3 regions of the Cronobacter sakazakii genome follow, and region 1 is predicted to be linked to each of the others. Evidence: predicted binding sites of a transcription regulator. Region 1 holds the regulator's gene; each other region holds the start of a gene.
The links. The regulator Fur, encoded in region 1, represses iron uptake genes when iron is present. The targets are predictions, from matches to a motif close to ATAATAATGAGAACNACTATCAA.
Positions count from the first base shown of each region.

Region 2: the regulator Fur is predicted to act here: its motif matches at 1,032-1,054, upstream of feoA (ferrous iron transporter A).
Region 3: the regulator Fur is predicted to act here: its motif matches at 1,087-1,109, upstream of zupT (zinc transporter ZupT).

Region 1 is NZ_CP011047.1:4,083,470-4,085,737, forward strand. Features, by position in the region: gene fldA (flavodoxin FldA) at 1-303, shown strand, start outside; gene fur (ferric iron uptake transcriptional regulator) at 594-1,046, shown strand; gene CSK29544_RS19395 (helix-turn-helix domain-containing protein) at 1,369-1,980, shown strand; gene CSK29544_RS19400 (beta-N-acetylhexosaminidase) at 2,033-2,268, opposite strand, start outside.
Region 2 is NZ_CP011047.1:1,311,386-1,313,653, reverse strand. Features, by position in the region: gene CSK29544_RS06075 (Tex family protein) at 1-542, shown strand, start outside; gene feoA (ferrous iron transporter A) at 1,156-1,380, shown strand; gene feoB (Fe(2+) transporter permease subunit FeoB) at 1,407-2,268, shown strand, end outside.
Region 3 is NZ_CP011047.1:1,712,845-1,715,112, forward strand. Features, by position in the region: gene ribB (3,4-dihydroxy-2-butanone-4-phosphate synthase) at 1-232, shown strand, start outside; gene zupT (zinc transporter ZupT) at 297-1,073, opposite strand; gene ygiD (4,5-DOPA-extradiol-dioxygenase) at 1,265-2,056, shown strand; gene CSK29544_RS08095 (glutathionylspermidine synthase family protein) at 2,084-2,268, opposite strand, start outside.

The DNA of each region.
Region 1 (2,268 bases):
GACTTTAACGGCAAGCTGGTGGCGCTTTTCGGCTGCGGCGACCAGGAAGATTACGCAGAATATTTCTGCGACGCGCTGGGCACCATTCGCGACATCATCGAGCCGCGCGGTGCGACCATTGTTGGCCACTGGCCGACCGAAGGTTACCACTTTGAAGCTTCTAAAGGCCTCGCTGATGACGACCACTTCGTTGGTCTCGCGATTGACGAAGATCGCCAGCCGGAGCTGACCGCCGAACGCGTTGAAAAATGGGTCAAACAGGTGTCCGAAGAGCTGCATCTGCAGGAAATCATCAACGCCTGATGATAAGCGGCGCGGGCACCGTTCCGCGCCGTTTGATAGATAAAAGCAATGAAAATAATTGCTACAAATTTTTAACTTTCCCTCACTACGCTGTACAATGGCTTTCTTAATTATCAGGCTCTCCACGTGAAAAACGCTGGCTGGCCCACGATTTTTAAGCTCTTTTTTGCCGGACGCTTGCGGTTTTCATTTAGGCATGTCAGTTCTATAATGAGACGCATTCATCTTCGGCGTATCCGATGTATCGCTCCCTTCCGGAGCGAGTCGTTAAGCAACAGGACAGATTCCGCATGACTGACAACAATACCGCATTAAAGAAGGCCGGCCTGAAAGTCACGCTTCCTCGATTAAAAATCCTCGAAGTGCTGCAGGAACCGGTCAATCATCATGTCAGTGCGGAAGACCTCTATAAGCGTCTGATTGACATGGGTGAAGAGATTGGCCTTGCCACGGTCTATCGCGTACTTAACCAGTTCGACGATGCCGGCATCGTCACTCGTCACAACTTTGAAGGCGGTAAATCCGTTTTCGAGCTGACGCAACAGCATCATCACGATCACCTGATTTGCCTCGATTGCGGCAAAGTGATCGAATTCAGTGATGATTCTATTGAAGCGCGTCAGCGTGAAATCGCCACGCGCCACGGCATCCGCCTGACCAACCACAGCCTCTATCTGTACGGTCACTGCGCCGATGGCGACTGCCGCGAAAATGAACACGCCCACGAGGCTGGCGGGAAATAACGCTCGCTATACTGCATTATCCCAGGCCGACATTTGTCGGCCTTTTTATTGCCTGAACCCCCTTTAACAAAAATATAGATGTATTTTTTTAGATAAAATTTGAAAACTGGAGTGTTTTAATACAGCGCACAATGCTTAATTAAACCACATATATTTTTTTAAATCGAAATTCAGAAAAGATAAATATCTTTATCACTCAATCGGTTAGAGATGAGATTATCCCTGTTTTTCCTTTTCTGTTCTCTGCCCCTTATTGCAGCCATAAAAAAGCATCCATTAAGATACAGCAACGATTTAATTTTATTTTATTAAGGTAACCAACATGGTCTTACCCCCTAAACCGCTTGCTGAGATTTACCGTATTGCGGATATTTTTAATAGCTACGGCAACTGGTCTCGTGCAGAGAAAAATACGCTGATCCCGCTTCGGGACGGGGAGATCTGCATCATTCGTGGCGGTCAGTTCTCTCTGATGCGCCAGAGTGACAGGCTGTTGCTGGAAAAAAGCAGCGCACCCTCTGTGCTGGGACTGGCGAGGAATTTAGGCAAAACTCAATTCGCCAAATTACAGGCTGATTCCGAATGCCATTACCAGTTAATTCCTTTTGATTATTTCATTCAGGAAATTGAGAAAAATCACTGCCAGTTACATCTGCTTATTTTGTCCTCATGGTTTATTAATATGCTTTGCTATCGCGAAGAAATTATGATGGGAAGAAACAGCTACAGCATGATTAAAGCGAATATCGATTGTCTCGCGACAATGGATGAGTTCATGCGTAACCGGATTAACGTGGCCGACTATATCGTTAAAAAAACCAATCTTTCCCGCAGCATGGTGATGAAAACCCTTTCTCAGTTGCGCGGTGCGAAAAATATTGAGATAAGCAAAGGCAAACTGGTTGCGGTTCACCATCTGCCTGAATCGCTGTAGAGCGCGCGCCCGTTCATAAGAAAGCCAGCCCGGAGGCTGGCTTTTTATTGCGTTAGGGCTGTACGTTATCCACACGGCTGTAACGTTTACCGTCGCTGCTGACGCTTCGTACCTGTACGGCACCCGTCACGCGTGGCGGCTTCGCATCGTCGTAGCGCTGCCAGTGCGCGCCGCCATCAGTGGAGTATTCCATCGCGACACCTGGCAGACTGACGTTCATCTGCAACACGCCGTCGTGAATGCGCGCGCCCGGCACCGGCAGGCGGAATTGCACGCCCGCTTTTTCAA
Region 2 (2,268 bases), 1.7 Mb from region 1:
CGTTGCGTAACGTGAAGGCGGTAGATTTTACCGATGAGCGTTTCGGCGTGCCGACCGTGACCGACATTATCAAAGAACTGGAAAAACCCGGCCGCGACCCGCGCCCGGAGTTCAAAACCGCTCAGTTCGCCGAAGGCGTGGAGACGATGAACGATCTGCAGCCGGGCATGGTGCTGGAAGGCGCGGTGACCAACGTGACCAATTTCGGCGCGTTTGTGGATATCGGCGTGCATCAGGATGGTCTGGTGCATATCTCGTCGCTCTCCGACAAATTCGTCGAGGATCCGCACACCGTGGTGAAAGCGGGCGATATCGTAAAGGTGAAAGTGCTGGAAGTCGATTTGCCGCGTAAGCGTATCGCGCTAACCATGCGTCTTGACGAGCAACCCGGCGAAGGCAACGCGCGGCGCGGCGGCGGAAGTAGCCGCGAGGCGCAGAAGCGTCCGGCGCAGAATAACCGTAAACCGGCGCGCGACAGCAGCGCAGGCGGCAACAGCGCGATGAGCGACGCGCTCGCCGCCGCGTTCGGTAAAAAGCGGTAATCCGCAGTTATGGAACAAGAAAGGCCGGGAAACCGGCCTTTTTTATTATTTTTGGAGGGTGCCATTGGCGGGTGCGCTTCGCTTACCCGCCCTACGTTTCGGCAGGCGTTTTGGTTCCGTAGGGTGGGTAAGCGCAGCGCACCCACCACACCATAACGGGCAGTTTGCGTGTTTGTAGGGTGGGTAAGCGCAGCGCACCCGCCTTTCTTCGACAGGTAAAACACCTCGCCGCCTTAAAAAGCCTCACATCCGGAAATAAACGCCAACATGTGCGCGGTTACATTTTTCATTTTAATAACAACAGGCACTAATAAATAACATGCCGAACGCGCACAGGAATAAATTGTCTGTACGTTTAAATTTAATTAAATGAAAAATAAAGCATAAATAAATTGAAAACTTTTATTGCAAATACCCCATGCCGCATTTTTTTGCGCCAGAACAAATAAACCTCAGAAAGTCTCGCCGCGCTGCAATATTCTATTGAAGATAAAAACCATTCTCATTACCATCTTAAGCAGATAAACAACGCCTTCCCGCGCAATAATCGGCTCCCGGCCGCTGTATCGCCACGGTTCACCGCCGCTGAGCGCATTCGGAATAAGCAGGTCCTATGCAATTCACACCTAATAGCAGCTGGAAAATTACGGGTTTCGCCCGGGAAATTAGCCCGGCCTATCGCCAAAAACTATTGTCTCTCGGCATGCTGCCGGGCTCATCGTTTGAGGTAAAACGCGTGGCTCCGCTGGGTGACCCGATTCATATCGAAACCCGACGCGTAAGCCTGGTGCTGCGAAAAAAAGATCTGGCGCTTTTGCAGGTTGAAGCAGCCCGCTGAACTATTTCTGTGTTGAGTTAACGCAAATGAAAAAATTAACCATCGGCTTAATCGGCAATCCGAACTCCGGCAAAACCACGCTGTTTAACCAGCTCACCGGTGCGCGGCAGCGCGTGGGCAACTGGGCCGGCGTGACGGTCGAACGCAAGGAAGGCAGCTTCGCGACGACCGATCATCAGGTAACGCTGGTCGATTTGCCTGGCACCTACTCTCTGACCACCATCTCCTCACAAACCTCGCTCGATGAACAGATCGCCTGCCACTACATCCTTAGCGGCGAGGCGGACATGCTGATAAACGTGGTGGACGCCTCCAACCTTGAGCGCAACCTCTACCTGACGCTGCAACTGCTGGAGCTCGGCATCCCGTGCGTGGTCGCGCTCAACATGCTCGATATCGCTGAAAAGCAAAATATTCGCATTGATATCGACGCGCTGGCGAAACGCCTCGGCTGTCCGGTGGTGCCGCTGGTCTCCACCCGCGCACGCGGGATAGACAGCCTGAAGCTCACGCTTGACCGTCACACGCGCAACGAGACTATCGAGCGTGTGCATTACCCCGCCCCGCTCGTTGACGCGGCCGAAACGCTGGCGGCGGTGATGCCTCACGAACTCACCCTCCAGCAGCGCCGCTGGCTCGCCCTGCAAATGCTTGAAGGCGATATTTACAGCCGCGGCATCGCGGGCGCTGCCGCCGCACGGCTTCCGCAAATCCAGGCACAGCTTGCAAGCCAGCTTGACGACCCGGCGCTGCACATCGTTGACGCCCGTTATCAGAGTATTTCGACGATTTGCGATGCGGTCAGCAACAGCCTTACCGCCGAACCGCACCGCCTCACGGCCGCGCTGGATAACATCATTCTCAACCGCTTTCTGGGCCTGCCCATTT
Region 3 (2,268 bases), 2.1 Mb from region 1:
CGCGCAGCCGGGCGGCGTACTGACCCGCGGTGGCCACACCGAAGCGACTATCGATTTAGTCTCGCTGGCGGGCTTTAAACCGGCAGGCGTGCTGTGTGAACTGACTAACGACGACGGCACCATGGCGCGCGCGCCGGAGTGCATCGCGTTTGCCCGCGAACACAATATGCCGGTCGTGACCATTGAAGATTTAGTGAGCTATCGCCAGGCGCAGGAGCGCAAAGCGAGCTGACAAAAAGCCCGGCGAGCGCCGGGCCTGAATGCTTCTGAAAGCCCGGTCAGACCGGGCTTTTTTATTAGCCGCTAAGGCCGCTCGTTTGCAGCAGCGTCAGGCTTAATCCCATCACTGACATGCCGCACAGCACACCGTAGCTTGGGTTGTTATGCGGATCGATCTCTTTGGCAAGCGGCATCAGCTCATCCACCGACAGCGCCACCATGATCCCGGCGACTGCCGCCATAATCGCCGCCATGACCACCGGCGACACCATGGTGCCGAGAATAAGCCACGCCAGCACGCCGCCCAGAATTTCGGCCATCCCGGAGAGGCCCGCCCAGATAACCGCTTTACGGCGCGAGCCGGTGGCCGCGTAAACCGGGCCCGCCACCGCCAGCCCTTCCGGGATGTTGTGTAAGGCGACCGCGAGCGCAATCCCGAAGCCCAGCTCCAGGTTGGTGCTGGCCGTCACATAGGTGGCGATACCTTCCGGGAAGTTATGCAGGCTGATGCCAAGCGTCAGCAGAAGCGCGGTGCGGCGCAGATTGCGCGACGCATGGGCAGGGGGCGAGTCGATAAGATCCTGCGGGTGCGCGTGCGGCAATATGCGGTCGAGCGCGAAATAGCCGAGCAGGCCGACGATAAACATGCCATACCCCAGCACCGGTGACATGCCGTCTTCGCCGAGCGCGGCGGGCAACATTTCCATTAGCGAAATCAGCAGCATAATGCCTGCGGCAAAGCCCAGCGAGAAGGCCAGCAGCCGGTTGGAGGGCTTCTGCCCCAGCACACCGAGCAGCGCGCCGATAAACGTGGCGCCACCCGCCAGTAAGGTCAGGATCAGAGGCACTGACATCGAACACTCCTTTTTGATAATAATTATCATTAATTTATCGGGCGGAACGGAAAAGTCGAGGCCCGTCCGTGGCTTTTACAGATTACTTACATTCAAATTTTCTGACGGTCTTCATCACGGTTATCTCCGTTCTTTCTGTGTGCGATAAGCGTAAGGTAGCGTTATTGATTTTACCGTTTCAGGATATAAAAATGACTGCTTCCACTCGCATGCCCGCACTGTTTCTGGGCCACGGCAGCCCGATGAACGTGCTGGAAGATAACCGTTATACCCGCGCCTGGCGCACGCTTGGCGAAACGCTGCCGCGTCCGAAAGCCATTGTGATGGTCTCGGCACACTGGTTTACGCGCGGCACCGGTGTCACCGCGATGGAGCAGCCGCAAACCATTCACGATTTCGGCGGTTTCCCGCAGGCGCTGTACGATACACACTACCCTGCGCCCGGCTCGCCCACGCTGGCACAGCGCGTGGTCGATCTCCTGGCGCCGCTGCCAGTCACGCTTGATAAAGAAGCCTGGGGCTTTGACCACGGTGCCTGGGGCGTACTGATAAAAATGTATCCGCAGGCCGATATTCCGCTGGTGCAGTTGAGTATAGACAGCACCAAACCCCCGGTCTGGCACTATCAGATGGGCCAGCGCCTTGCGGCATTACGTGACGAAGGCGTTATGCTGGTGGCGAGCGGCAACGTCGTCCATAACCTGCGTACCGCGCGCTGGCATGGCGAAGGCGAACCGTATGCGTGGGCGGAGTCGTTCAATAACTTTGTTAAAGAGAATCTGACGTGGCGCGGCGAGGCGGCGGCACACCCGCTGGTCAACTATCTGGATCACCCCGGCGGCAGCCTGTCGAACCCGACGGCGGAGCATTTCCTGCCACTGCTGTACACGCTCGGCGCGTGGGACGGCAGCGAAAACATCAGCATTCCGGTCGATGGGCTGGAAATGGCGTCGTTGAGTATGTTATCGGTGCAGGTGGGTTAACCATGGCGCCCTGGGGCGCCATTTCGGTTATTCCACAAACATGTGCGGATAGAAGCGGGAGAGATCCTGGGTGATCAGCGCTCTGTCTTCACGAATACCGATCCCGGCGGGCTGATCGTTGATAAGCCAGCTGCCGATAAGCGTGTAGCTGTCACCGAATTTCGGCAGCGGATGGAACTGCTGCACGATGGTGCCTTCTTCGCCATACGGGC